DNA from 3 places in the Agrobacterium sp. LEGMi-208b genome. Region 2 is predicted to be linked to each of the others. Evidence: predicted binding sites of a transcription regulator. Region 2 holds the regulator's gene; each other region holds the start of a gene.
What was found. Region 2 encodes PhoB, which activates phosphate uptake and scavenging genes when phosphate is short. Its sites were predicted from a motif close to TGTCATNNANCTGTCAT; they were not measured.
Positions count from the first base shown of each region.

Region 1 (9,912 bases), 1.4 Mb from region 2:
CCGGTCATGGCGGACGCGATCTGCGTCATGTCGTTGACGGTGAAGTCGTCCTCCCGGCCGATGCCGATGCGGCGGCGCTCGCGCAGCAGGTTCTGCAGGTCGCTCTGCACCTTGGCGGTGGAAACGCCGTCCTGCGCGGAGACCATGATCGAGGAGATGGTGGTGGTGCCGCCAATGCGCCGCTGGTGGATTTTAAGCGGCATGATGATCGTGTCGTCCTGATCGTCGCCGAGGCCGGACTGGCCTTTTCTGGCCAGCACTCCGATGACGGGGCAGGAGATGTTGCTGACACGAACTGTCTGCCCCACCGGGTTTTCCGCGCCGAAGAGTTCCTGCCGTACCGTTTCCCCGATGATGCAGCCGATCTGGCCGCCGCGATCTTCGGCGGGCTGGAAATCGCGGCCGAGTGCGATGGTCCAGTCCTGCGCGATCAGATAATCATTGGTGGTGCCGATGACGCTCGTCTGATGGTTCTTGCCGCCGAAAATGACAGTCGCGGCGGAGCTGCGGTTCTGCGGCGCCACGGCGCGGATGCCCGATATCTGGTTGCGGATGGCCTCGACATCGCGATCATCGAAGCGCTTGGCTTCGGTGCTTGCCCTTCCGGGGCCGAACTGGCCGGGGCGGACGAACAGCATGTTGGTTCCCAGCCGCGAAAGCTCCGACTTCACCTGTTCCGTCGTGCCATTGCCGATGGTGACCATGGCGATGACGGCGGCCACGCCGATGACGACGCCGAGCACGGTGAGGAAGGAGCGCAGGAGGTTGCGGCTGATGGCGCGCAACGCAAGACGCGACGTTTCAAAGAACATCCGATGTCTCCTTGTTGTCCGCGGCACTGTCGGAGGCGAGGTGGCCATCGACGAAGCGCAGGAGGCGTCCGGCGTGGGCGGCGATATCCTCTTCATGCGTGACCATGACGACCGTGATGCCCCTTTCACGGTTGAGCGCGGTGATCAGTTCCATGATCTCGTTGCTGGTCTTCGTATCGAGGTTACCGGTCGGCTCGTCGGCCAGCAACAGGGCAGGGCGGGTGACAATGGCCCGTGCAATGGCCACACGCTGCTGCTGGCCGCCGGAAAGCTCCTGCGTGGTGTGATCCTCGCGGCCCTTGAGCCCCACCTGCGCCAGCGCTTCCATGGCGCGGGACCGCCGTTCCGAGGCCTTCATGCCGCGATAGACCAGCGGCAGCTCGACATTTTCCACCGCAGAGGTGCGGGAGAGAAGATTGAAGCCCTGAAACACGAAACCCAGCATATGGCGACGCAGCAGCGTCAGATGCTCATTGTCGAAGCCGCTGGTCGGCACCCCCTGAAACAGATATTCGCCCGATGTCGGCACATCCAGACAGCCGATGATGTTCATCGAGGTGGATTTGCCGGAGCCGGACGGACCCATGATGGCGACGAATTCCTTTTCGCGGATCGACAGGCTGACGCCGTCGAGCGCGCGGATCGTCGCTTCGCCGCGGCCATATTGCTTGACGACATCGCGGAATTCGATGAGCGGCGGCTGTTGCATCAAGTTTTCCTCCGTCAGCCGGCGTTGCGGGCCGTTGCGTCGGTTATTACCTGGTCATCGGCTTTTAATTCGCCCGATTTTACCACGGTATGCTGGCCGTCGGTGGAGCCGGTTTCGATGGCGACGGAGACCGGATTGTTGTTGCGCAGCACCCAGACCGTCCTCTTGCCCGCCGCCGCCTGACCCGCATCGCGGTTCTGCGAACGGCCCATGCGCGGCGGACGGAACAGGCTCATCAACCCACCGCCACGGGAAGCGGATTCGCGCGGCGGCGTATAACGAAGCGCCGAATTCGGCACCAGCAGCGTATCCTTGATTTCTTCGACAACGATATTCGCAGTCGCCGTCATGCCGGGGCGCAGCAGCAGTTCCGCATTGTCGACAGTCAATATGCCCTTGTAGGTCACCACATTGGACACGGTTTCGGAGGCGAAACGAACCGTTTCGATTTCCGCCGGGAAACTGCGGTCGGGATAGGCATCGACATTAAACGTGGCCTTTTGACCGGTTTCGACCTTGCCGACATCGGCCTCATCCACCGAGACCTGCAATTCCATGTGGCGCAGATCGCCGGCGATGGTGAAGAGAACCGGGGCATTGAGCGAGGAGGCGACGGTGGCGCCGGGATCGACGCTGCGGGTGAGGATGACGCCATCGATGGGCGAGACGATCTTGGCCTTGCCGAGATTGACTTCGGCGAGCCGCAGATCGGCTTCCGCCGAAAGCACGGTCGCTTCGTTCACCTCCAGCGTGGCAGCGGCGGCATCGTGGGTGAATTGTGCGGCATCCAGATCCTGCTGGCTGGAAACCCGGTTCTGCACCAGCGACCGCAGGCGTTCCATGGATGTCTTTGCCGAGCCGAGATCGGCGCGCGCCTTCAGCACATTGGCCTTGGCGGAGGCAAGCTTGGCGCGGGCGCTCTGCACGTCGGCTTCGAGCTTGTTGGTATCCAGCTCCGCCAGAACGTCTCCGGCCTTGACCGGGCTGTTATAGGTGACATTGACCTTGCGCACCGTGCCGGACAATTCGCTCGATATGTCGACCTGATCCGTCGGCTGAACCGAGCCGGTGGAGGTGACGATGACCGAGAGATCACCCTGACGGGCCGCTTCCGTGGTGTAGTTATAGGCAACGCCTGCCGCGCGCGACTGATAATAATAACCAACGCCACCGCCGAGCAGCACAATGGCTGCCGCGATATAGAGATAGCGGCGCGACTTTTTCTTTCTGCCGTTTCTGTTCGTTCCCAGAATCTCGCGCAGATCGGGCTGGCTGTTTTTCGTGTCGCGGCCACTCGTATTGGCGTCATTCATTCTCGTCACCCGCAAAATTCAAAATACCACAGAGGGTTGTTTCCGCTCTGCGGTTTGTCCATCCGTCTGTCGCTGTGTATTCCTCTGATTGTGGGAAGTGACATAGCTTGCCCCAAGGGTGAAGTGAAAACTTGGTAATATTTATGATAGTTCTGGTCTGATAGAGATAAGGATTGAAAAGGCCGATGCCACGGAGACGGCAGAGGGTTCAGCAGCGACAGCCAGGACGATGATGAAATGAACGACAATGTGGTGAAGTTCCGCAAGCCGGTGCCGCCGAAGAAGCCACGCGAACCGCTCGGGCCGAAAGCGAAAAAGGCGCTGACGGTTGCGGCTGTCATCGCGTTTTTCGTGGTGGCGTGGGGGTATTTCACGCTGATGGGGCAGGGGTAGGCGCGTCTTTCGAGCGCGCATGAGCTGCAAATCTGCACGACCGGAAGCGCAGTCACCTCCCGCATCTGGGCGCTTTGCGACAATTGATGCCGCCAGTTATCTTCAGTCATTGAATAAAGCCGCCTCAGCACGGTCATTTAATATTGATCGATTCCACGATATTGTTCGGCATAGCAGTAGCGCCACGGTCGGGGGGACAAAATGGGGCGGGCGGTTTGGGCTATCGCAGTGGGAGTTTTGGTGAGTCTCGGTGCGTTTATGGTGCTTAGTCTGTTAGGCGTTGGGGTCGGCTGGTGGTTCTTAGACGTAATTACCCCAACCGTATCCGGGGTGACCAAAAACACGAACACGGGAGAATGGGGTCGAATGCTCCTCTTGCCCTTGTCCATGACCGTAGGCATCGTCTGCGGAGCTCTCGTGTTTGACCCAGGCATGTCCAGCAAGACAGAGGCGATCGTGGTTTCGATCGTGTTTTTTCTTCTCGTATCCGTCTCCGGAATAAACTTTTGGACGAATGACAGCCTGATAAACGTGAACGCTCAGTTGGTGGTCGACGGTTTCTTGAGCATTTCTGCACTGGCCGTCATCATCCTGCTGCTTCGGTGGAAACCAACGCGTCCGACGACGCTGGCTGTCCAGAGAGTTGCGCTATTCCTGATAACTGTCTTCGGGTTCGTCTTGCCCCTATTTTACGGAACAAGCCTATTACTGCAGGGGATGGGCTTCGAAGGTGAGCTGAAAACGATCTCCGATTTTATCGGCTTCATATCCGCCGCATTGGGACTGGCTGTGGCAGCCGCACCAAATCTGTTCGCGAAGCGTAGCTGATCCGCACCCTTGCGACAGGTGCCTGACCCCTCATGAGGGGCTGATTGTAAACCGAATGAGTCCAGAGGTGCCAAGCGCTGAGTTTCGGAGTCCTTCAGATAATCCGGACATATCTGGCGTTGCAGAAAAATGGCGACCCCTGCAGGACTCGAACCTGCGACCTACTGCTTAGAAGGCAGTTGCTCTATCCAGTTGAGCTAAGGGGCCGTCATGCCGGGCAATCGATACTCCGGCAAAAACTTTGATCGTCGTGTTTCAGTGCGTCCAGGGCTGGGTGCGGTTGAAACGGAAATTGTCGGTATAGGAAACCACCTTGCGGGTCGCTTCCTTCGGCTGGATGACGCGGTATTCGATGCCCTTGCGCTGGGCATAGGCTTCGGCCTGTTCCTGCGTCTCGAAATTCAGCTTCAGCTGCTGCTTCATGTCGGAGCTGGAGGTGTAACCCATGATCGGATCGATCTTGCGCGGAACCTCGGCGTCGAATTCCAGAACCCAGACATTGGTCTTCGCCTTGCCGGATTGCATGGCGGTTTTTGCAGGGCGGTAAATCTTCGCAGACATGTCGAAACTGCTCCGGTTGGACAGCGGGGCGAAACGCCCCGAATTATTCATCACGTACCTGAATAGAATAACCAAATCGTGTCAGGAACGTTGAATTTGAAATGGACTGACTTCGGGTGAGAGTCAAGACGATTATCCCCTTGCTGTCCTATCGCGCCCCGCCGCTTCGCGGTCACGTTTCGCCGATCAGGGCCGTCGCTGAACAAAGATGAATTTCCCTGTTGCGGACTTCGGGTGAACCGTGTATTCCCCAGCCATCGCCTCGGCGGAGTGTAGCGCAGTCTGGTAGCGCATCTGGTTTGGGACCAGAGGGTCGGGAGTTCGAATCTCTCCACTCCGACCATTTTAAAGCAAAACATCAGCTTTCCGGCGTAACCTCTTACAAATAGCTGTGATTTATTCCGTTGACGGTCCAGCCAGCGTGCTTTCCGCCGTGCCGATGGTCATGACATTGCCGCGCCATGCCACCGCGCTGCCGATCCAGCTGCGCGCCCAGACGACGGGCATGATCATGTCCCGGGCGATCATGGCCGGCAGCGTATGGAGCGATACCGGCCAGCGATTGAGCGCGGCAAGCGCCAGTTCCGGCACATACATGAGGGCGAGTACGGCAAAGGCCGTTGCCACGAGGTTCACATCCATCATGGCAGCGGCGGCGAGCGCGAAAAGAAGTGGCGGAAGCGCGCCGGTCAGGATTTCCGGTGCGAAATATTGCGGGAAGGTCACGCGTCTCAACCGTGCCCAGCGGGTCTGGCGCGACCAGATTTCGCCGGCATGGCGTTGGCCAAGCGGTTGCTCGAACGGGGCGGAGACCAGATGCACCTTGCGGCCGGCGCTCCGAACCAGCTTCGTCGAGGCGGCGTCCTCGGCGATTTCGGCGGCGAGCGCGCGAATGCCGCCATTGTCCTCCAGGAACGGCTTGTTCCACAACATCGATTTGCCCTGCGCGAAACCCATGCCGATCGCCTCAGCCGCATATTGCCAGCGGCCCTGAGAGCCGTTGAGGAAGGCGCATTCGACATGCGCCCAGAAACCCGCCGGCCGGGAGCCGAGCGGCGGCGAGCAGACCAGCCCGCTATCGGGCCGCCAGGCCGACATCATGGTGGCAATATAGGATTTCGGCATCAGCACGTTCGAATCGGCCAGAATTACCCACTCATGTTGGGCGGCGCGCCAGCCCTTGACGCAATTGTTCAGTTTCGGATTGGCGCTGATGCGGTCGTCACCGATGAGCAATTGCATGGAAACCGTGGGGAAGGCCAACTGGGCTTTGCGCACTTCCTCGATCACGGGATCGAATTCATCGGCGACGCAAAACAGCAACTCGTAATTCGGCCAGTTGAGCTCAAAAGCGCGTGACAGCGTCAGGGGCGTGAAGTTTTCCACCCCGCGCAGCGGCACCACCAGCGAGACGGGCGGTTTTTGCCGGACAAGATCGTTTTCCGCATCCCGCCTCGTCAGTCGCCAGCCGGCCAGAATGACCCCGAGAAGATTGAAGCCGAGGAGCAGAATTGCGCAAAGGGCAAAGACAGTTTCCATGCTGGCCAGTTCCACTCCCAAGCTTTCGGCGGTTCTCCCGCCAATCGATTCCATGGAATTCGTCCCTGCCGATTATAACGTTTGCGTGACAGTTACATGTCATGATCAACAGGCGAGGAGGGCCGCGCCGTGCATCAGGGCGTCGCGGCAGCGCCGCGCAAAGAAAAGCCCTCCGTGGAGAAGGGCCCAATCATCATGACGGTCAGTGAATTTTAGTGGACGTTCAGGATATGGGCATGACTGCTTGCAATGAGAAACGATTCCCGTGCTTTCTCGATGTCGCACCTGCCGGCGATGGCATCGAGGCAGTTCCTGCGCGCCTCCTCATATTCCGGCCCGTGCTCCTCGGGCCAGCGGTACATCAGCATGTCGAGCGCCACCAGCGGGCTGTAAATTTCCACGGCAACACAAAGCGGCAGGTGGATCGCCACCGGCTTCATCCACGAGGCATGGTGACACGGCTCCGTTCTGTTAATCAGCATGTCATTCTCCTCCCTGTTTCACACGCCTTCATGGCGGTTTTTACTCCCATGCGCGAAATGCCCGCCTCACGAAATGGTTCCCGATCACCTAAAATGTGATCGGTCGGGGGGTTCCAATTTTCCAAGATGAATGGAAGATGAACAAATAGATGAACCGGAGATGAACAAAACCGCCCTCAGGGCGTTGTTATGTCCATAAGAAGGAGAACGTATATGTTCAATTTGTCAGGCATTCAGGAAAGCTTCTTCGGAGACCGCATGGCCGGCGTATGCCAGGCGATCACTTCGGCACTGGCCTTCGAATCGGGTCTCGAGAAGTCGCGTATTTCGGCGACTGTCGAAAATGACGTGATCTATCTGGAAGGCACGGCTGATTCGGTTGAGGCGATCGACATCGCCATCAATCTTGCCGCTTCCATTTCCAATTGCCGGATTCTGAGCCATATCGAGCCGGTTTACTGAACATTGCGCCAGCCGGGCGAAACCTCGTCCGGCTCCTTCAGACGCAATAACGCGGCAATGTCATTTCCGGTTGCCGATTTGTGCGCTGCGGACCATATCGCCCGGCTTGATGCCATAGCGTTTCGCAGTGCCGCCATTCAGCTCAAGCACAAATTTTACCGGCCCGCGGGAGCTGATGATCGCTTCCGAATGCGGAACCGCGTTTTCGTGAATATGGGTAATGCGGCCGTCACGGGCGATGAACAGCATGTCGAGCGGGATGAGCGTGTTCCGCATCCACATGGCGACGTCACGCGGCTCACCGAAGTCGAACAACATACCGTTTTCAAGCGGCATGCTCTTGCGGAACATCAGGCCCTGTTCACGCTGGGCGTTGTTCAGCGCCAGTTCGGCAGTGAAATCGTGGCTCTTTCCCCCGGCGGTTTCAATCTGCAGCGGTTCTGAGGTGAATGTCTGCTGTTGCTGGGCCTGGACGGCTCCGGCGAGCGTGAAAAAAAGAAGCGCCATGATGGCGCTTTTCACCATATGGGGCAGGGCGGACATCAATGCGACATCCCGATGGAAACCGGGTTGTCGGGGTGGATTTCCGCCGCCATCAGGCCCTTGTCGCCATCGCCGTAACGCACCAGCACCACCTGGCCGGGGCGAAGCTCCGTCAGGCCGAAACGGCGCAGCGTTTCCATATGCACGAAGATATCTTCCGTTCCTTCGCCGCGCGTCAGGAAGCCGAAACCCTTGGTACGGTTGAACCACTTGACGATGGCGCGCTCAAGCCCGCTCGAAGGCGTCACCTGCACATGGGTGCGCACCGGCGGCAGCTGCGAGGGATGAACGGCGGTCGACTGATCCATGGACAGGATGCGGAAAGCCTGGAAGCCGCGGTCGCGCCGCTGGATGAGGGCGACGATGCGCGTGCCTTCGAGAATGGTCTGGTAACCGTCGCGGCGCAGGCAGGAGACGTGCAGCAGCACATCCTGCGTGCCGTTGTCGGGCACGATAAAGCCGAAACCCTTGGCGACATCGAACCACTTCACGACGCCGGTGATTTCGGTCAGGTCCACGGCATCGCCCGAAAGGTCCTCGACATCGACTATCGTTTTCGATGACATCCTATCAGCCATATCCTGCCAACCCCTCGATTACGCGCCATACACCGGTCAACTGATTCCTGTGCGCCAGATTAACATCTTGGTAACGGTTTCACGCAAGCCCTAGTTTTTGATTTACGCACCTGCTTTTATGTCGCCGTCCTTGTCCGGGGCTTGCCATCATGTGTTTAACGGCTCCGGACCCGTGTAATGGAGAGGAATAAAATGCGGTATCTGCACACGATGGTTCGCGTCAAAGACCTTGGCGAATCACTGAAATTCTATGGCGACCTCTTGGGTCTTACGGAAATACGCCGAATCGAGAATGAAAAAGGCCGATTCACGCTGGTGTTTCTTGCGGCGCGCGACGACATTGCTGCGGCGAAGGAAAACAAGGCGCCGTGCCTCGAACTCACCTATAACTGGGATACCGAGGATTATACCGGCGGCCGCAACTTCGGCCATCTGGCCTATGAAGTCGACAATATCTACGACTTCTGCGCCCGCCTGCAGCAGAACGGCATCGTCATCAACCGGCCGCCGCGCGACGGGCACATGGCCTTCGTGCGCTCGCCGGATGGTATTTCCTTCGAAATTCTGCAGAAGGGCGAAAGCCTCGCACCAGCCGAACCGTGGATATCTATGCAGAATACCGGTTCCTGGTGAGGATTTTCCGGTGAGTAGCGGCATTTTCGGGTGCTCTTGCCTTGTCCCGAGGGGATGAGGCATAGTCCGCGAATCGAAACGGCCAGTCCCGTTTTGGGGAAGCACACGCGCCCGTTCCCGTGCTGCTGTTGGAAATGCAAGATACGGAGGCCACCCATGAAAACTGTCGAGAGCGCGAAAGGACGCCTGGTCTGTCAGCGTCTCGTCATCGCGGTTTCGCTGCTCGGGCTTTCCGGATGCGTTTCGGCGGTGACCGACGACGAGATGGCCGCCGCGACCAAAAAACCGGAAATCGCCGCACAACATAAGCCGCAAGCCGCCACGTCTGCCGCTGCCACCGCCGCGGCCGGCGCGCAACCGGGGCACTATGTGGATCCCGCCGTGGCATCGGCAGCCGGCGCGGCCGCGCCCGCCCAGCCGCAGGCATCGGGCGGTCCGGCGCAGGCCTATGGCGCCGCCCCTGACATTGGCGGATTGACGACGCAGCCAACGGCGATCTCCGCGGGGACAACAAGCATTTATTCCACCGCATCTGCCGCAGCGCCCGCCGGTGCTGCAGCGACGCCGGGCACAGCCGCTGCTGCGGGCACTACCCAGAGGATCACTCCCGCCGTCAGCAGCGTCTATTCGGCGCCGGTGCAGGCGGCGCAACCTCAACCGGTGACAGCGCCGGTTCCGGTCCCGGCGGCCGGGCAGGCGCCGGCGGAACAGCATAGCGAAAATCGTCAGCCGGTTCCGGTGCCCGTACCACAGTCGGCCTCGGAACAGTTTGCGGCCGTTGCTCCGCAGCCAGCCGTGGATGGGGGCAAGGAAGGCGAGGGTAAGGGCGTGACGCTTGCGGCATTTTTCGCCGGAGCGGCCAAGAAACGCCTGCCGAAGATGATTGAAAGTGGTACGGCGGGCAATATGCAGGTCGCCGCATTGCCCGGAGCCGCGGACGGGACGATGGGTATCGCGCTTTCCGGCCGCTCGATGATGTCCGACGAATTCGACGATGCCCATCTCGATGAAGAGGATGACCAGCCGACCGGCCTGATGAAGCTCGCTTCGCTCTCCGGC
Region 1 is NZ_CM183445.1:2,783,801-2,793,712, forward strand. It holds gene AC5YUO_RS13615 (ABC transporter permease) at 1-812, opposite strand, end outside; gene AC5YUO_RS13620 (ABC transporter ATP-binding protein) at 802-1,521, opposite strand; gene AC5YUO_RS13625 (efflux RND transporter periplasmic adaptor subunit) at 1,536-2,834, opposite strand; gene AC5YUO_RS13630 (hypothetical protein) at 3,072-3,227, shown strand; gene AC5YUO_RS13635 (hypothetical protein) at 3,660-4,055, shown strand; tRNA gene AC5YUO_RS13640 (tRNA-Arg) at 4,186-4,262, opposite strand; gene AC5YUO_RS13645 (ETC complex I subunit) at 4,311-4,616, opposite strand; tRNA gene AC5YUO_RS13650 (tRNA-Pro) at 4,883-4,959, shown strand; gene AC5YUO_RS13655 (ceramide glucosyltransferase) at 5,013-6,155, opposite strand; gene AC5YUO_RS13660 (DUF982 domain-containing protein) at 6,368-6,637, opposite strand; gene AC5YUO_RS13665 (BON domain-containing protein) at 6,851-7,099, shown strand; gene AC5YUO_RS13670 (DUF192 domain-containing protein) at 7,160-7,642, opposite strand; gene AC5YUO_RS13675 (cold-shock protein) at 7,642-8,220, opposite strand; gene AC5YUO_RS13680 (VOC family protein) at 8,413-8,853, shown strand; gene AC5YUO_RS13685 (YcbK family protein) at 9,010-9,912, shown strand, end outside.
Region 1: the regulator PhoB is predicted to act here: its motif matches at 6,241-6,257, upstream of AC5YUO_RS13655 (ceramide glucosyltransferase).

Region 2 (9,912 bases):
TTACAGATGGATAGGACGTATCAACCTTGACGCTTGCCAGACTTTATTACAGTCAGGCGGCAAGCATCTCTGGATGGTCCAGCGGTCTCGTTTTGATGACTTTTTGATTTGCCCGATATCGCACCGTGCTCTTGAGGCACGCCGAGGGAACTCTAATGAACACATCGATCCTTTTGCTGATACTGGCGCTCATCGGCATCGGCAGCTATCTGCTCGGCAGCCGCCGTGCCGTCGCCCTGTCTGGTGGTCGCCCCGCCAGCATGCATTCCCGTGCCGGTTATCACGGTTCCTACGCGGTCGTCTGGGCTGTTTTGCCCGCGGCGTTCATTCTCTGTGCCTGGCTCATTGTCAGCCCATTGCTCGTCACCTCCGCGGTGCGCGGTAATTTCCCCGAGGACGTGCGGGCGCAATCCGAAGCGCAGCAGAGCCTGACCTACGGCATGGTGACCTCCATCGCCCGTGGCCTCCAGCGGCTGACGCCGGAGGAAACCGCGCAGGTCGAGGCGGACACGGCTGCGGTCCGGCCGCTTCTGGCATCGAAGGGTGTGGCGATCGCCGGTGATCCCGAGCGTTTCATGGTCGATGCCGCCCACACGCTCAACACCATGAGCTCCACCAGCCGCATCGCGATGATCGCCATCGTCCTGCTGGCCGCGCTCGGCGGTGCCGCCTATGCGCTGCGTGCGATCGCGCCGCGCTTCCGGGCGCGCAACCAGGTTGAGAAGGTCATTCTCGCGGCCCTGCTCGTCGCCTCGTCCATCGCCATCCTCACAACCATCGGCATTGTTCTGTCGATGCTGACCGAGGCGATCCAGTTCTTCACCATGGTTCCGGCCCACCAGTTCTTCTTCGGAACGGTCTGGGATCCGCGTTTTGCCGCGGCGGGTGCTACCGACTCCTCCGGCCAGTTCGGCCTTATCCCGCTGCTCGCCGGCACGCTTTATATCGGCTTCGTCGCCATGCTGGTTGCGGTTCCGGTCGGTCTCTTTTCGGCGATCTATATGGCGGAATATGCCTCGCCCCGCTTCCGCTCCATGGCAAAGCCGCTGCTTGAAGTGCTCGCCGGCATTCCCACCATCGTCTACGGCTTCTTCGCGCTCACGACGGTCGGTCCTTTCCTCAGAGACATTTCCACGCAGATCAACGGTCTGGCGACGGGCAACTACGCCAACTTCATCCAGGCGCAGAGCGTCATCACCGCCGGCTTCGTCATGGGCATCATGCTGATCCCCTATGTGTCGTCGCTGTCGGATGACATCATCACCGCCGTGCCGCGCTCGCTGCGTGACGGTTCGCTTGGCCTTGGCGCCACGCGCTCCGAGACGATCAAGAGGGTCATTATTCCGGCCGCTCTTCCCGGCATCGTCGGCGCCGTGCTGATGACGGCGTCGCGCGCCATCGGCGAAACCATGATCGTGGTTCTCGCAGCAGGTGTTGCTGCCCGCCTGCAGCTCAATCCCTTCGAGCCCATGACCACGGTAACGGTCAAGATCGTCAGCCAGCTCACCGGCGACCTTGAATTCACCTCGCCGCAGACGCTGGTTGCCTTTGCGCTCGGCATCACGCTTTTCGCCATCACGCTTTGCCTGAATATCTACGCGCTTTACATCGTGCGCAAATACCGGGAGCAATATGAATGACCGACATCGTTTCTCCCGCAGCCGGTGCTGCCGTCAACAGGGCCACACGCCGTGATATCGGCATCAAGCGCCGCTATGCCGCCGAACGCCGCTTCCGTGCTTACGGCATGGCAGCGATTTCCTTCGGCCTCATCTTTCTGTTCCTGCTGCTTTTCTCGGTGGTTTCCAAGGGTTACACCGCCTTCCAGCAGACGATGATCACCGTTCCGGTCGAATTTTCCGAACAGATCATCGATCCCAAGAATGAGCGCGCCACGAACCCGGCGAAGCTGATGACGGCCAATTATCCGGTCGTTGCCCGTGATGCCGTCGCCAAGGTTCTCGGCGTTGCGCCAACGGACCGTGCCGGCCTGCGTGCCGTCAACCTCCTGATCTCCGACAGCGTGCGCACGCAGCTTCGCGACATCGTCGTCGCCGATCCCGCCGTCATCGGCACCACGCGCACCGTCACGCTTCTGGCGTCGGGCGACGTCGACAGTGCCTTCAAGGGCCAGGTCGATCTGACGGCGGATGAGGCCAATCGCCGTATCTCGAACCAGCAGCTCGGCTGGATGAACCAGCTCGCGGAAAGTGGCCAGCTCGGCAAACATTTCAACACCGGCATCTTCGTCAACGGCGCCTCAAGCCGTCCGGAAGCGGCGGGTGTCGGCGTGGCGCTGATCGGCTCCTTCTACATGATGCTGATCGTGCTGGTGCTGTCGCTGCCGATCGGTGTTGCCGCTTCGATCTATCTTGAGGAATTCGCTCCGAAGAACCGTCTGACGGATCTTATCGAGGTGAATATCAACAATCTCGCGGCCGTTCCTTCGATCGTTTACGGTCTGCTCGGTCTCTCGGTCTTCATCAACTTCATGGGCTTTCCGCGGTCGGCTTCGCTGGTCGGTGGTCTCGTCCTGACGCTGATGACCCTGCCGACGATCATCATCGCGACCCGCGCAGCCCTCAAAGCCGTGCCGCCGTCGATCCGCGCCGCAGCCCTCGGTCTCGGCGCGTCCAAGATGCAGACGATTTTCCATCATGTGCTGCCGCTTGCCATGCCCGGCATCCTGACCGGCACCATCATCGGTCTCGCCCACGCGCTGGGCGAAACGGCGCCGCTGCTGCTGATCGGCATGGTGGCATTCGTCGCGAATTACCCGACAACGCCGATGGATCCGTCCACGGCCCTGCCGGTGCAGATTTACATGTGGGCGAACGAAGCCGAGCGCGCCTTTGTCGAAAGGACATCCGGCGCTATCATCATCCTGCTTTTGTTCCTCATCGTCATGAATGTTGGCGCAATCCTGTTGCGTCGCCGCTTCGAACGGCGCTGGTAGAGGGAGCTTGAGCAATGAACATGTTGTCGGAAGCAGCAGTTGAAAAGGCGCTGGACAAGAAAATGAATGAAGTCTCATACAAGATGATCGGCAAGGACGTTTCGGTTTATTACGGCGAGAAGCGCGCGCTTTACGACGTGAACCTCAACGTTCGGGAAAATACGGTGACCGCGTTGATCGGCCCGTCCGGCTGCGGTAAATCCACCTTCCTGCGTACCCTGAACCGTATGAATGATACGATCGACGGCTGCCGGGTCACCGGCAAGATCACGCTCGACACCGACGATATTTACGATCAGCAGATCGACGTCGTGGAACTGCGCGCCCGTGTCGGCATGGTGTTCCAGAAGCCGAACCCCTTTCCGAAGTCGATCTACGAGAATATTTCCTACGGCCCGCGCATCCACGGTCTCGCCCGCAACAAGGCGGATATGGACCAGATCGTCGAGCAGAGCCTGCAGAAGGCGGGTCTCTGGAACGAGGTGAAGGATCGCCTGCACGAATCCGGCACCGGCCTTTCCGGTGGTCAGCAGCAGCGTCTGTGCATTGCCCGCGCGGTTGCCGTCAGCCCGGAAGTGATCCTGATGGACGAGCCCTGCTCGGCGCTCGACCCGATTGCGACCGCAAAGGTCGAGGAGCTGATCCACGAGCTGCGCACCAATTACACGATCGTCATCGTCACACACTCCATGCAGCAGGCGGCCCGTGTTTCCCAGCGCACGGCCATGTTCCATCTTGGCCATCTTGTCGAGGAAAACGAAACCGACAAGATGTTCACCAATCCCGACGATCAGCGCACGCAGGATTACATCATGGGCCGCTTCGGCTGATCCCGGCCGGCGCTTTATCGAAACCGAACAAGACTGGTGCCTCTGCCGTGCCCGCTCTGGGCACGCGCATGCAGGCCAAGCCGGAGGACTAGACCATGACACAGACAACGACCCATTCGCATATCGTTTCCGTCTATGACGATGAATTGAAGTTTCTGACGCGCCGCATCGCGGAAATGGGCGGTCTTGCGGAACAGATGTGCGCCGACGCCGTGCGTGCGCTCGTCAATTCCGATGCCGCACTTGCGCAGAAGGTCATTTCCGACGATACGATCCTCGACCATTCCGAGCGGGAGATCGGCGACAAGGCCATCGTCACCATCGCCAGACGTCAGCCGATGGCGGCCGATCTTCGCGAGATCATCGGCACCCTGCGTATCGCCGGCGACCTCGAGCGCGTCGGTGATCTCGGTAAGAACACCGCCAAGCGCGTCATCGCGGTTGCCGGAACCGGCGTGCCGCGCAAGCTCGCCCGCGGCATCGAGCATCTGTCGGAGCTGGCACTGGTGCAGCTCAAGGAAGTCCTTGACGTCTATTCCACACGCTCCGCCGAGAAGGCCAATGCCATCCGCGAGCGCGACGAGGAAATCGACGCCATGTATACGTCGCTCTTCCGCGAGCTTCTGACCTACATGATGGAAGATCCGCGCAACATCACCACCTGCACGCATCTTCTTTTCTGCGCCAAGAACATCGAGCGTATCGGCGACCACGCCACCAATATCGCCGAAACGATCTATTACATGACCACCGGCAGCCAGCCGGAGGGCGAGCGTCCGAAGGACGACAGTTCCAACACGCTCGGTTCGGTGACCGAGTAACAGACAAGCAGCGGCTTGCGGAGTTAGCATATGGTGCCCAAGATTGCAGTTGTGGAAGACGAGGAAGCGCTAAGCGTCCTGCTTCGTTACAATCTCGAGGCTGAGGGATATGACGTCGACACGATACCCCGTGGCGACGAGGCGGAAATCAGGCTGCAGGAGCGTATTCCGGATCTTCTCATCCTGGACTGGATGTTGCCCGGCGTTTCCGGCATCGAACTGTGCCGGCGGCTTAGAATGCGGCCGGAAACCGAACGCCTGCCCATCATCATGCTGACGGCGCGCGGCGAGGAAAGCGAACGGGTTCGTGGCCTCGCCACCGGCGCCGACGATTATGTCGTCAAGCCGTTCTCGACGCCGGAACTCATGGCCCGCGTCAAGGCCATGCTGCGCCGGGCTCGTCCTGAGGTTCTGTCTTCGGTGCTGAAATGCGGTGATATCGAACTGGATCGCGAGACCCATCGCGTTCACCGGAAAAGCCGCGAAGTGCGCCTCGGCCCGACGGAGTTCCGGCTGCTGGAATTCCTGATGACCTCTCCGGGCCGGGTATTCTCCCGCTCGCAATTGCTGGATGGCGTCTGGGGCCACGATATCTATGTGGATGAGCGTACCGTCGACGTGCATGTCGGACGTCTGCGCAAGGCGCTCAATTTTTCGCATATGCAGGATGTCATCCGCACCGTGCGCGGTGCTGGATATTCGATGGAAGCCTGAGCAAAACCGAAACCGATGGTTTCACTCGGGATAATTCCCCAAAAATCAGAAGGCCCGGGACCGGAATGGGTGTCGGGCCTTTCGATTTTGAACCTTCCGCAAATGCGGCACCCCTGTCATTCTTGGGGGCGATAGACGGTTCGCTGAGATTTGGACTGCGCAGAGAAGCCAGTCAGGAAGGGCGCGGCACGCCGCCGACGAATTCAGAGCATTTGCAGTAAGGGACGCTTCGCGGTTTGCGTCCGCAGATTGCGCAAGAACAAGGATTGGAGCGCCTCTTAAACAACGCGTGCTGCAAGGAGGAACCGCCTTGAATTTTCCCACAAAAAAACGGGCCCGAAGGCCCGTAGTTTTTGAGTGTCAAATGCGTGCCGCAACACTCAAGCCTTGCGACGCTCGCTTACCGGCTGGTAGGCAAGCTTTGCATGGAACTTGCAATAGGGCGAAGATTCCAGTGCTTCACAACCGCAGAAATGGAAATCGTCTTTCAAGGGGTCGCCGACCGGCCACTTGCAGGTGCGCTCCGTCAGTTCCGTCAGCGTCAGGCGACGGGAAATTGGCGTAACCACGTTCTTGGAAGGAACGTATTCGAGAACTTCGGCGGTCTCGATATCGATCTCCTCGTGCAGCGCGGTTGCCGCGTTGGAGCGGTTCAAGGCCCGTGCGGGGGCAGCGCTGACGCGGGTTGCGAAATTCGTCGCGCGTGGGGCAGGGGCGGCAGCGCGCTTGGGCGCGGAACGCGCCGAAGTCACCGGGCCGCCGGCCTTCACGCGGCCAGGCAGGTTAAGGCGATGGACCTTGCCGATTACGGCATTGCGGCTGACACCGCCCAGCTGTGCCGCTATCTGGCTGGCGCTAAGCCCCTCGGACCACAATTTCTTGAGTTTTTCGACCCGCTCGTCTGTCCAGTTCATGCCGCTTCTCCGCTCGTCGCGTATAATGTCGGCAGAATCCCTCTCCGTCTCGCGGGCGTGCCGCGAGCGTGGTTTCCGCCGGATTTTTGGTGACTAGTTCCGCCGCAATGCAGTCTAGTAATTAGCGATTAACCTAGTGCCAGCCTGACTCTGTGGCAAGAGTCGGGGGAATCATCTGGAATCGATTTTCCGGTTTTCCCCAACTTGCTGGCGAGTTGAGTCTGAAAGGCAACACCTTGGGCCTCACCGGCCACCTCCTACTAGTGCTTGAGAAGCCCGGGAAACGCGGACTTTTGTTGACATCGGCAGGCGAAGTGACAATAGTGCCCCTGCCGCCGCGAGGCGGCATTTTTGATTTTCAGGCAAGGGATAACCCCGAAGGCCTATTGACAACGTCTGACAGCGCATCCGCGCAAGGAGTGATACAGCCATGGCCGAAGCCGCCGCGCCATTGTTCGATACATTTGCAAGAGCCCCCCTGCGCTTCGAGCGAGGCGAGGGCGTCTGGCTGTTCACGGAAAGCGGCGAACGATATCTGGATTTTGCAGCCGGTGTCGCGGTCAACTCGCTGGGCCACGCCCATCCGCACCTCGTGGAAGCGATCAAGACCCAGGCCGAGAAGGTCTGGCACGTTTCGAACCTTTATGAAGTACCGGGCCAGGAAAAGCTTGCAAAGCGCCTGGCGGAAGCGACATTCGCGGACAAGGTCTTCTTCACCAATTCCGGCGCGGAAGCGCTGGAATGCGCGATCAAGACCGCGCGCCGTTATCATTATTCCAAGGGACATCCGGAAAAATTCCGGATTATCACCTTCGAAGGCGCCTTTCATGGCCGTACGCTGGCGACGATCGCCGCCGGTGGTCAGCAGAAATATCTCGAAGGTTTCGGTCCCAAGGTCGAGGGTTTCGACCAGGTGCCCTTCGGTGATGTCGATGCGCTGAAGGCCGCCATCACCGCCGAGACGGCCGCGCTTCTGATAGAGCCCATTCAGGGCGAAGGCGGCATTCGCGCGCCCAGCAAAGAATTTCTGCAGCTGCTGCGGTCGCTCTGCGACGAGCATGGCATGCTGCTGATTTTTGATGAGGTCCAGACCGGTGTCGGCCGTACGGGCAAGCTCTTCGCCTATGAGCAGACGGGTGTTGCGCCTGATATCATGGCGGTTGCCAAGGGTATCGGCGGCGGTTTCCCGCTCGGCGCGTGCCTTGCGACGGCGGATGCCGCTTCCGGCATGACGGCAGGCGTGCATGGCACCACCTATGGCGGCAACCCGCTGGCCATGGCTGTTGGCAATGCGGTGCTTGATGTCGTCCTCTCGGAGGGCTTTCTGGAAAAGGTCCGTGATGTCGCGCTGGTCTTCCGCCAGGGCCTTGCCTCGCTGAAGGATCGTTATCCTGATGTCATCGAGGAAATTCGCGGCGAAGGCCTGCTTCTCGGCATCAAGGCGAAGATCCCGTCGGGCGAGCTGTTGCAGGCCATGCGCGCCGAGCATCTGCTGGGCGTGCCGGCGGGCGACAACGTCATCCGTCTTCTGCCGCCGCTCGTCACCACGGCGGAAGAGGCCCGCGAGGGCCTGGCACGCGTGGAAGCGGCCGCCGCCTCCCTGACAGCGAAACAGGCGAAAATCGCCTGAGGAAACAATAAAGGGCGGGCCTCTTCCCGGAGGCTCGCGAGCATGGGACAGTTTGAAATGGCTTCACCTAAACATTTTCTCGACCTGTCGGCCGTCAGCTCGCAGGACCTGCGGGCAATTCTCGACGATGCCCGGGCGCGCAAGGCCGCCACCAAGGCCGGAACGGCGGAAAAGCCGCTTGCCGGCAAGATGCTGGCAATGATCTTCGAAAAACCTTCGACCCGCACCCGCGTCTCCTTCGATGTCGGCATGCGCCAGCTCGGTGGCGAGACGCTTTTCCTCTCCGGCACGGAAATGCAGCTCGGTCGCGCCGAGACGATCGGCGATACGGCCAAGGTCCTGTCGCGTTATGTCGATGCCATCATGATCCGCACGACGGATCATTCGCGCCTGCTGGAGCTTGCCGAACATGCGACGGTGCCGGTCATCAACGCCCTGACGGATGACACGCATCCCTGCCAGATCATGGCTGACATCATGACCTTCGAGGAACATCGCGGCCCCGTCAAAGGCAAGACCATTGCCTGGACGGGTGACGGCAACAACGTCCTGCATTCCTTCGTGGAAGGCTCGGCCCGTTTCGGTTACCGCATGACGATGGCCGTGCCGATGGGCTCCGAACCGCATGACAAGTTCCTGAACTGGGCGCGCAACAATGGCGGCGAGATCATGCTGTGCCATGATGCCGACAAGGCCGTTTCGGGTGCGGATTGCGTCGTCACCGATACCTGGGTGTCCATGAACCAGGAACACAAGGCGCGCGGCCACAATATCTTCCAGCCCTATCAGGTGAATGAAACCCTGATGGCGAAGGCGGAAAAAGACGCGCTGTTCATGCATTGCCTGCCGGCGCACCGCGGGGAGGAAGTGACGGATGCGGTGATCGACGGTCCACAATCCGTGGTCTTCGACGAGGCGGAAAACCGTCTCCATGCGCAGAAGTCCATCATCGCATGGTGCATGGGCGTCCTCTGACCAGGATCCCCCGGTCTGATACGCGTCAGGCCGGGTGCTTGAACTTGGCAGCATAGATTACCATCTGTGGGACTTCGAAGAGGCTCGTCGGTTTTGCTGGCGGGCCATCATCACGATTTGCACGTTTTTCCCCGGAGGCGGTTTCTCTTCCCGGGTCTCTGTGCGACAAGCGGAAAAAGCACATTTTAAAAGCCGGACTTTTGGACGGTAGCGGCGCCACGGCTGCGCCAGGGAGTATGACATGGCAGATGTAACGGTTGAACTGGACGATCTCGATTTTGCTGGCGACGACAAGGTTGTGCCCTTTCAGGTCGAAGGTCTGGATGTGCGCGGCCGCGCCGTACAGGTGGGTCCGCTGCTGAACGCCATCCTCGAACGGCACGACTATCCCGCGGCGGTCGCCCGCCTGCTGGCGGAAGCGACCGTTCTGACGGCGCTGATCGGCACGTCGCTCAAGTTTTCCGGCAAGCTGACCGTCCAGACCAAGGGTGACGGACCGGTCGACCTGTTGGTCGCGGATTTCACCGCGCCGGAAAGCATGCGCGCTTATGCCCGTTTCGATGAGGAGCGGCTGGCGGAGGCGATTGCGGCGGGGGCGACGTCGCCGGAGCAATTGCTCGGCAACGGCATTCTGGCCTTCACGATCGATCAGGGTGCGGGCATGCAGCCTTATCAGGGTATTGTGCCGCTTGATGGCTCCTCGCTGGAAGACATTGCCGGGGTGTATTTCCGTCAGTCGGAACAGCTTCCCACCCGCGTGCGGCTGGGCGTTGCCGAGTTCTTCGACCGTGATGGCGAAGGCAAGCCGCGTCATGGCTGGCGCGCGGGCGGCGTTATCGCGCAGTTCCTGCCGCAGGCCCCCGAGCGGCTGCGTATGCGCGACCTGCATGGCGGCGATGGCGACGAGGGCGGTCACGAGGTGCAGGAGGACGATGCCTGGACGGAAGCCGTCACGCTGCTGAACACGGTGGATACCGACGAGTTAACCGATCCGCAGGTGCCGGTGGAACGCCTTCTCTTCAGGCTTTTCCACGAGAGCGGCGTGCGTATCTATGATCCTCAGGCGGTTTTC
Region 2 is NZ_CM183445.1:1,169,885-1,179,796, reverse strand. It holds gene pstC (phosphate ABC transporter permease subunit PstC) at 156-1,640, shown strand; gene pstA (phosphate ABC transporter permease PstA) at 1,637-2,956, shown strand; gene pstB (phosphate ABC transporter ATP-binding protein PstB) at 2,971-3,786, shown strand; gene phoU (phosphate signaling complex protein PhoU) at 3,882-4,607, shown strand; gene phoB (phosphate regulon transcriptional regulator PhoB) at 4,638-5,321, shown strand; gene AC5YUO_RS05850 (GcrA family cell cycle regulator) at 5,702-6,235, opposite strand; gene AC5YUO_RS05845 (aspartate aminotransferase family protein) at 6,666-7,865, shown strand; gene argF (ornithine carbamoyltransferase) at 7,923-8,840, shown strand; gene AC5YUO_RS05835 (Hsp33 family molecular chaperone) at 9,082-9,912, shown strand, end outside.

Region 3 (9,912 bases), 760 kb from region 2:
GTGCGCAGCGAATATCTCGGCGAACATGCGGTGAAGGGCCGTGGCCAGACGCTCGGCGTCTGCACGCTCAGCCAATATCAGGCGCCCGCCGCATAAGCGCCATCGGCGGCAAAAAAGCCATGCGGCCCGTCTGCCGATGATGGCCGTCATCAAAATTCATCAAAGCTTCAAACGACAATCACCTGCCTGTCATGCGACGACCCTATCGCGTCAATCCTGTCTTCAACAGGTATCGAGGGGTCTCCATCATGAAGCACATTCTTTTCGCGCCTTTCGCGGTTCTCGCACTTGCCACCACCTCTTATGCGGCTGAGAAGGAGTTTCCGGCAAAGCTGGTCTCCCACGCCATTCTGCCGGCCAACACCATGATCGCGGCGCCGGCCGATGCGCCTGAACATCTCAAGACCTCCGCCAAGTTCACGACCGCCGACCGCAAGCGCGCCGAAGGTCTCGGCACCGTGCCGGGCAAGGATGGCGTGCGCCTGACCGGCCTTTCCATGCCGTTCAACGGCCAGCCGATGCAGGGCTTCTCCGGCATCAAGACCATGCCCGACGGCAGCTTCTGGAGCCTTTCCGATAACGGTTTCGGTTCCAGGCTCAATTCCAGCGACGCCATGCTGATGTTTCACCATCTGAAGCTCGATTGGGATGCCGGCAAGGTCAACGCGCTTGAAACCGTGTTCCTCTCCGACCCCGACATGAAGGCGCCCTTCCCCATCGTTCTCGAAGGCACTGAAAAGCGTTACCTGACGGGTGCGGATTTCGACGTCGAATCCATTCAGCCGGTCGCTGACGGTTTCTGGGTGGGTGAGGAATTCGGCCCCTACATCCTGAAATTCACCCGCGACGGCAAGCTGACCGACGTGATTTCCACCAAGGCTGGCGACATCGAGGTCAAGTCTCCCGACCATCCGGCTCTCGCCCTGCCCGGCAACCCGACGCAGAAAATGCCTACCTTCAATCTCAAGCGTTCCGGCGGTTATGAAGGCATGGCCCTCTCCAAGGATGGCTCGAAGCTTTACGGTCTGCTGGAAGGCCCGCTCTACATGGCCGACGGCCAGGTGGAAAAAACCGAAGACGGCGCCACCGCGCTGCGCATCATCGAACTCGACACCGCCAAGAAGGCATGGACCGGCCGCAGCTGGCTTTATCCGCTGGCGGAAGGCGGCGAGGCGATCGGCGACTTCAACATGCTGGACGAGGCCACCGCCCTCGTCATCGAGCGCGACAATGGCGCCGGCACGGCCGACAAGGCCTGCGCCGACCCCAAGGCTCCGGCTGCGGACTGCTTCGCCCGCCCTGCCAAGCTGAAGCGCATCTACAAGATCGAACTCAACGACGCCAATGTCGGCAAGGCCGCGCGCAAGATCGGCTATATCGACCTGATGAAGGTTTCCGATCCTGACAACAAGAAGCGTCAGGGTGGCGGCAACGGTTATTACGACATGCCTTTCGTTACCATCGAGAATGTCGACCGCGTCGATGCCACGCATATCATCGTCGGCAATGACAACAACCTGCCCTTCTCGGCCGGCCGTGCGCTGGACAAGGCTGACGACAACGAATTCGTGCTGCTGGAAGTCAAGGACCTGCTCGACGCGAAATAAGACCAGGGCTGCTGTCACTCGCTTTGACAGCCGCCAAAGATCCGGACGGAGCGCCCCGGCAGACACTGACGTCTGCAGGGCGCTCCGTTCCGATTCTCCGGAGTTAGAGCAATTCCGGTGAACACCGGTTCACTCCATTGCTTTAACTCTTTGTTTTTACGCATTTCCAGACGCAAAACCGAGCACAATTTTGCTGGAAATGCTTTGACCGAAACATGCTTGCGGAAAAGAAGACGTTTCATGCAGGACCATGCAGAGAGACTTTATTACGCCCTGAAGAAAAGCTGGTCGGGCGAGACGAGCGGCCTCTGGTCGCGCGAAAACCCCGCCAAGGGCCAAGGCAGCGTCACCGCGCTGGTGGTGCAGGATATTTTTGGCGGTGAGCTTGCCAAAACCGCTGTCAGCGGTGCCGACCATTTTTACAATATCGTCGAAGGCACCCGCTGGGATTTCACCTTTAGCCAATTCGATATTCCGGTCGGCTATCAGGACAGGCTTGCCAGCCGCACGGAAGCCATGGCGACGATAACGCCGTTGCAATATGCCTATCTCAGCGCGTGTATCCGCAAGGCGCTGGGGCACGGCTGAACCCTTTGCGCGAGGACTGCCAGTCTGTTGCCGTTTCGCCCGGCGAAACCCGGCATGCGTTCAGCTATTGTGTTTCGTTTCGCCACCACGATTTCAGTCTTTCCCGCAAAGCCGACACAATCCACACGATACTATCGGTCAGCGAAATGGGCGCACCGACAGGAGAGATTTCGATGAATGAGAGTTGCCCGGTCCTGACACCGGCGGAGCGGCAAATTCAGGATCTATTGCACCGCAAAGAAGCCGCGATGATGGCCACCATTCACGCGGCGCTCGAGCGCACCAGCAAGGAGGTCGCCGAGGCATTCCAGGCCGCCGATTCAGACATGCAGCCACCGCCTCATGACTATTTTGCCGCTGTCGCACACCAGCAACTCTTCCTGATGTTATGCGGGGCGAACCCGGAGACCTTCGAGGGGGGAGACCCCGAAATCGCCGGCCACATCATTCGGAACGCTCAGAACATATCCGACCACTACTTTAAGAAAAAACCTGCCGCTGCGGATGTCCCGGGCGAGTGACACATCCTGCAGGAAGACAAGATTCGGTTCACGCGGCATCGCGCGAGGCCTGCATTTGGAAGGAATGCCCGGCCTGACCGGACTTCTTTGGCCATTCCACGTCACAGCGCCTTCATCATCGCCGGTTAAGCAGACGCAAATCCGGAGGCTGGAATGGATTCGACCGCACCGATCAAGCGCCCGAAAATCGCAGAGACCGTCATCCATGCGACGGCGAGCATAAGAGATTCAAATATCGGCGAATGCTGCGAAATTCTGGCTGACACCTCCCTGCACAATGCCGAACTCGGGAATTATTCCTATCTTGGCCCCCGTTGCATGGTGGGAGATGCGACAATCGGAAAGTTCTGCGCCATCGCCGCGGAGGTCAGGATAGGCGCCCCCAACCATCCGATGGACCGGCCATCGATGCATCGTTTCAGCTATTGCCCGGAATATTACGCCGCCGATGCGGTGCGCGACGACGCCTTTTTTAACCAGCGGAGACAGGATCGCGCCATCATCGGTCACGATGTCTGGATCGGTCACGGGGTTATCGTTTTGCCGGGCGTCAAGGTTGGAGATGGCGCCGTACTTGCCGCCGGGGCCGTTGTTACCAGAGATGTGCCACCCTACACCATCGTCGGCGGCGTCCCCGCAAAAATCATTCGCGAGCGATTTTCGCGATCCATCGCGGAAAAACTTGCTTCAATCGCATGGTGGGACTGGCCCTTCGAAACGATCATAGCCAGGCTTTCCGACTTTCAGTCGAGCGACATCGAAGCCTTTTGCGAGCGCTGGTCGTAACCAGCGCCGCAAAACAGGGCATCGCCGCTCGTTACTCGAATACGAAGGCCAGCCGCTTGCCCGTCAGTCTCGCCAGCTGCTGCAGGCGGCCATCCAGCCGCTCGCCGGCGAAATCGCAATAATCGTGCGGCACGACGAATTCCAGGTCCAGATCGGGATTGCCGGATTTGCGGAATTTCAGGTGATCGACGACACCCGGCATCGAGGCCGAGAAAAGGTAGACGACGCGCAGCAGGCCACCGAGCAGTTTCCCAAGCTCCTGCAAACGGTCGCCCGCCATGACGGCGAGCGGCTGGGTGGTGCCGTTGTCGTTCAAACCTTCGAAGCGATAATAATTGGCAAGCGCAATATAGGCGCGGCCGGGATGGGTGATTGCGACGAAGGAGGAATGCGCGATGATGTTGAGTGCCTGCAATCCGCGATAATCCGGATGGGCGCGCCAGCTGATATCGGCAAGAAGGCAGGCCGCCTGCCGGTAACGGCTTTCCTCATCCGTCTCGTCGACACCGAAGACCGGGAAGGTGCGGCCGCTCCAATCCGCCAGTTCGCGCGCATGTTCCGGCGAGCGGGCGCGCAGGATGGCAAGCTCATCTGCCGCGACCAGCAGCGGATCGGATTCGCGCTCGGCTTCCGTCAGCAGCGAATAGAGATACCCTTCACGCACGCCCTGCGCGGAGAAGGCGATCTTTGCCGGCTTCATCACCCGCAAGACTTCACGCATGGCAATCGCGCCGAAGGGCAGCAGCGAACGACGGTTCTTGGAAACCGCCTGCCAGGCCGGATCCTTGCTGTCCCGGGAGACGATGACCTCCTCCAGGAAATTCAGCATTTCTTCCAGCGGCAATTCATATCCTTGCATCATGTGCAGCGGATAGCCGGTAATTTCCATATGCAGCTTGGCGATGTTTCGCCATGTGCCGCCCACGGCATAAAAGGTGCGCCCCTCGCCCGCCGCCAGAAGCTTTGCAAAGGATTTAACATGTTTTCTGGCGATGGTGGCCGCTTTCTCCAGCGAGCCATCGGATTGCTCGGAAAGCCTCAAGCCACCGAGCGGCAGGGTGATGCCCTCGCCGCAGCTCTTGCCCTTGATGTCGATGAGTTCGAGCGAACCGCCGCCGAGGTCACCCGCGATGCCGTCCGGATCATGGAAACCGCTGATCACGCCATAGGCGGAATAAAGCGCTTCCTTTTCGCCTGACAGAACCTCGATCTCGCAGCCGAGAATGGCTTCAGCCTCACGGATGAAATCCGGGCCGTTCTCCGCCTCACGCGCAGCAGCCGTCGCCAGCACATAGAGCTTCTGCGCCTGCGCCTGCTCGGACAGCACATGAAAACGCCTGAGCGCCATCAGCGCCCGGCTGACGCCTTCCTCATGCATACGCCCCGTCAGCGCCAGCCCTTTGCCAAGGCCGCACAGGACCTTTTCATTGAACAGCACCGCGGGGGCGCGGGAAAGACCTTCATATACGACGAGACGAACGGAGTTCGAACCAATATCTATGACGGAAACGGGGGCAAGGCCGGTCAGCCGCCCCTGTGCTTCTGATCGAGTCATTCAGCCTGTTTCTTGCGGGACGAAATCAACCCGGCAATCAATTTGGGCGCACTGGACTTCAGGGCTTCACCACGTCCGGAAAGGCTGGGATTGGTCATGAAATAGTGCTGCGCGTTGAACGGTTCTTCGCCTTTACGCACCTCGATGCGCCTCGACGTTCCGTCCGCAAGTATCTCGTAGCTCTGCTGGTTGTCAATGAGATTGCCCAGCATAATCTGTGAAAGAACCTGCTCGTGCACGGTGGGATTGGTGAGCGGCACCAGCGTTTCCACACGCCGGTCGAGGTTGCGCGGCATCATGTCGGCCGAGCCGATATAGACCAGCGCCTTGTCCGAAGGCAGGCCGAAACCGTTGCCGAAGCAGAAGATGCGGCTGTGCTCGAGGAAGCGGCCGACGATGGATTTGACGCGGATATTGTCCGACAGGCCGGGAACCTGCGGGCGCAGGCAGCAGATGCCGCGCACGACGAGATCGACCTCCACGCCCGCCGCGCTGGCGCGGTAGAGCGCATCGATGATTTCAGGATCAACCAGCGAATTCATCTTCATCCAGATCGCCGCCGGCGCGCCGCGCTTGGCATGCTCGATCTCTTCATTGATGTGCTTCACGATGCGGGCGCGCAGCGTATAGGGCGAAATGGCGAGCTTCATGCCCTCTTCCGGTTCGCCGTAACCCGTGATGAAATTGAAGATATTCGCCATGTCATGGGCGATCTTCGGGTTGCAGGTGAAGAAGGACAGGTCGGTATAAATCTTGGCCGTGATCGGGTGATAGTTGCCGGTGCCGAGGTGGCAATAGGTTCTGAGCTTGCCATCCTCGCGGCGCACCACCATCGACATCTTGGCATGGGTCTTGAGTTCGATGAAGCCGAAGACGACCTGCACGCCGGCGCGCTCCAGGTCACGCGCCCAGCGGATATTCGCCTCTTCGTCGAAACGCGCCTTCAGCTCGACCAGCGCGGTGACGGATTTGCCGGCTTCGGCCGCATCGATCAGCGCGCGAACGATCGGGCTGTCATTGGAGGTGCGGTAGAGCGTCTGCTTGATGGCGAGCACATCCGGGTCGCGCGCCGCCTGCAGCAGGAACTGCACCACAACGTCGAAGCTTTCATAGGGATGGTGAACCACCATGTCCTTTTCGCGGATGGCGGCGAGGCAATCGCCGGCATGTTCGCGCACACGCTCCGGGAAACGGGCGTTATAGGGTTCGAACTTCAGGTCGTCGCGCGGCGCACGCACGATTTCCGAAATGGTGTTGAGCGCGAGCAGACCGGGCAGAACGGCGACGCGGTTATCCGGCACGCCAAGCTCATGCACCACGAACTGGCGCAGGGACTGCGGCATTTCGCTGTCGGTCTCGATACGGATCACGGAACCGCGGCGGCGGCGCTTCAGCGCGCTTTCGAAGAAACGGACCAGATCTTCCGCCTCTTCCTCCACCTCGATATCGCTGTCGCGGATGATGCGGAACGTGCCGAAGCCCCGGACGCTATAGCCGGGATAAAGCCGGTGAATGAACAGGCCGACCACATCTTCGAGCGTGATGTAGCGGATGGCGTTCTTGTCATCCGGCAGGCGCACGAAGCGGTCGAGCGCCGGCGGCAGGCGCAGGAGCGCCGTCATCGGCTCGCGGCCGTTGACGCTGTCGAGCTGCAGGCCCATCGAGAAACCAAGGTTCGGAATGAAGGGGAACGGGTGCGCAGGGTCGATGGACAGCGGGGTCAGCACCGGGAAAATACGTTCCTCGAATTCGGTGCCGAGCCACAGCCGGTCCGCATCCGACAATGCGGCGGGGCGCACGATGAAGATTTCTTCCTTGGCAAGATATTGCTGCAGAACGGCAAGCGAGGCCTGCTGCTCCATCTGCAGATTGTCGATTTCCTTCAGAATATCTTCGAGCTGCTCGGCCGGCGTCTTGCCGTCGGGTGTCTTGACGGTGATCTTCTGGCGCACCTGCCCTTCGAGGCCGGCGACGCGGACCATGAAAAATTCATCGAGATTGGCGGCGGAAATGGACAGGAAACGCAGCCGCTCCAGCAGCGGATGATCCGTGTTCAGCGTTTCTTCGAGAACGCGACGGTTGAACTGGAGCCAGGAGAATTCGCGGTTGATGAAACGCGCCGGGCTGTCCCACAGGCTTTCGCCCTCGGTTGCCGGCTGAACCTTGTTGAAGTCTTCCTGCACGATAGCGTCCATTCCCTGTTCCATCCCCTGACCTGTTTCCGTCCCGTGATCCTGCTGCATCGCGCGATCGTCCTTCTTGCCCGTATAACAGTTTGACGACGGAACTGTGACAGTTAATCGACGTCCAGTCCGCTGCCCGCCGGTGCTTTGTCCATCGCGTTGAGGACTTCCGCCACCAGCGGACGTGTAATTCTCGTTCCACGCGCGAGCGCCAGCCGATCGATCCGGTCCACGATCGTCTGCGCCGTATCGAGCGAACGCTCCATTCTATTGACGATGTAACCTACGAGTTTGTCATCCATGTAAAGCTGCCGGTCGGCGAAGAGTTTTACCAGCACCTGCGCCAGCAGCCCCTCATCCGGTTCACCGGTTTCCACCACCGTCACGGCCTTCAGGCGCGAACGCAGGTCCGGCAGCGTCACCGGCCATGCGGCCGGCCATTGCCGGCTCGTCATCAAAAGCGTGGTGCCGTGCTGGCGCACGCTGTTGATGACATGGAACAGTTCGGTCTCGTTAAAACCGCGGCGGTCCGCATCCTCGAAAAGAACGGCACCGCTCTCGGCCAAGCGCGCGGCATCCGTGCCCGCCTGCGGGTGGATATCCCGGGCGCCGGCGATGCTTTTCCAGATATTGGCGAGGTGCGATTTTCCCGAACCCGGCGGCCCGGCCAGCACGACGACCGGCGAGCGCCAGTTGGGCCATTCATCGACGAGGCTGACGGCAGCCGCAAGCGAGGCGGAGACGAGAAGATCGTCCCTGCCGGAGGCGGGCTGGTGCGAGAATGCGAGCGGCAGCTGCTCGGCCTTCGACCGGGCGTTGTCGGTTTTGATTTGGTCAGTCATCGTCAGCTCTGAGAGTCAACCTTGCCGGAGGACGTTTCCCCTTCTTCCAGGGCAGGATTGGTGTCCCAGGGAAGGTTGGCGGCGTGCCCGTGGTAGAGATCGCTTTCAAGATACCGCGACAAGGCGAAGCGGACAAGCACACCGACTGCGGCCGCCGCCGGCACCGCGACAAGAAGCCCGACGAAACCGAAAAGCGCGCCGAAGGCGAAGAGCGCGAACATCAGCCAGACCGGATGCAGGCCGACGCTTTTGCCGACAAGTTTCGGCTGCAGGATGTTGCCTTCGATGAACTGGCCGGAAAAGAACACGACGAGCGTCAGGAAGACATAGATGTAATCAGGCCAGAACTGCACGATGGCGACGCCGACGGCGAGGATGAGGCCGACCATGGAGCCGATATAGGGAATGAAGCTGATGAGGCCCGAGAAAAGGCCGATCAGCAGGCCGAAATTCAAGCCCACCAGCGACAGGCCAACGGCGTAATAAACGCCGAGAATGATGCAGAGCGACCCCTGCCCGCGCACGAAGCCGGCAATGGTCTTGTCCATGTCGCGGGCGATCTGGCGGACGGTATGGACATAGTCGCGCGGTATCCAGCTATCGACCTTGTCGATCATCCGGTCCCAGTCGAGCAGCAGATAAAAGGCGACGACGGGCGTGACGACCAGAAGTGACATGACATCGACCAGCGATTTGCCGGAATTCCAGATCTGCGTCAGCAGCGTACCGATGAAACCTGCGCCTTCGGTCAGCAGCTTTGAAAAATTCTCCTTTACCGAGTTGATCTGGCTGCTCACCCAATCCGGCAGAAGATTGGTATCGGCGCCGGCAATCAGCTGCTGCAATGACGAGATATATTGCGGGATGCGCGTGATGAATTCCGAAGCCTGGGCGGCGATCAGCGGAATGATGATGATGAGCGACAGCGCGAAGATCAGCACAAAGGAAACGAGGATGACGACGGTGGCCATCAACCGGCTCAGGCCGCGCCGTTCCAGCCAGTCGGCAACCGGATCGAGAAAATAGGCAAGCGCCATGCCCGCCACGAAGGGCAGGAGAATGGAGCTGAAGACCATCAGGAAAAGGATAAAGACGGCAAGCACGCCGACCCAGAAAAACACCTGCCTGCGCAGGCTCGTACCGCTTACATGGGGTTGCATCCGTTCATCCTTTATCGCCGCACCGTCACCGCCCATGATGGAGATAGGATGCGCATATGCATATGGTCAAGACCGGCGCTTTCCTGCGCCGACAGAAGGAGACTGCCGGCACCGCGGCAAAATCCCTCATTTCCGGCCACCCCTCGCAACGGCAGGTTGACCGGCGGCAAATATTAGACAACTATCAAATATTGCCGGGCGAGCCAGCAGCGCTCCTTCCTGTCCGGCGGCCGGGGGGCACGATGCAGAGCACCAGTGAAAATGGCATCGCGGAATATAATGCCGGTCTCTTCGATAATCCCGAAGTTGCCGAATGGTACGACAACCAAAAGCTTTACCCGGCCGAACGCATTATTCTCGATCAGTTCCGCCACGCCTATGCGGGCAAGCGGCTGCTTGACCTCGGCGTCGGCACCGGACGAACGACGAAGCCGCTTCTGCCCTTGGTGGCAGACTATATCGGCATTGACCGCTCGCAGCCGATGCTGGCGCTGGCGCGGCGCAATTTTCCCTCAGCCACGTTTCTCGACATGGATGTGCGGTCGATCGGCCAGTTCGGCGCGGAGCGTTTCGATTGCGTGCTCGGCGCGCTCGCCATTCTAAGCGCCTTCGACCATGAAGACCGGCTTGCCATCATCCATGCCGTGCGAAGCATTCTCGCACCCGGCGG
Region 3 is NZ_CM183445.1:409,655-419,566, forward strand. It holds gene AC5YUO_RS02035 (adenylate/guanylate cyclase domain-containing protein) at 1-96, shown strand, start outside; gene AC5YUO_RS02040 (esterase-like activity of phytase family protein) at 249-1,607, shown strand; gene AC5YUO_RS02045 (YunG family protein) at 1,848-2,195, shown strand; gene AC5YUO_RS02050 (hypothetical protein) at 2,369-2,716, shown strand; gene AC5YUO_RS02055 (DapH/DapD/GlmU-related protein) at 2,870-3,502, shown strand; gene ppx (exopolyphosphatase) at 3,534-5,057, opposite strand; gene AC5YUO_RS02065 (RNA degradosome polyphosphate kinase) at 5,054-7,300, opposite strand; gene hdaA (DnaA regulatory inactivator HdaA) at 7,354-8,082, opposite strand; gene AC5YUO_RS02075 (AI-2E family transporter) at 8,085-9,242, opposite strand; gene AC5YUO_RS02080 (class I SAM-dependent DNA methyltransferase) at 9,485-9,912, shown strand, end outside.
Region 3: the regulator PhoB is predicted to act here: its motif matches at 2,816-2,832, upstream of AC5YUO_RS02055 (DapH/DapD/GlmU-related protein).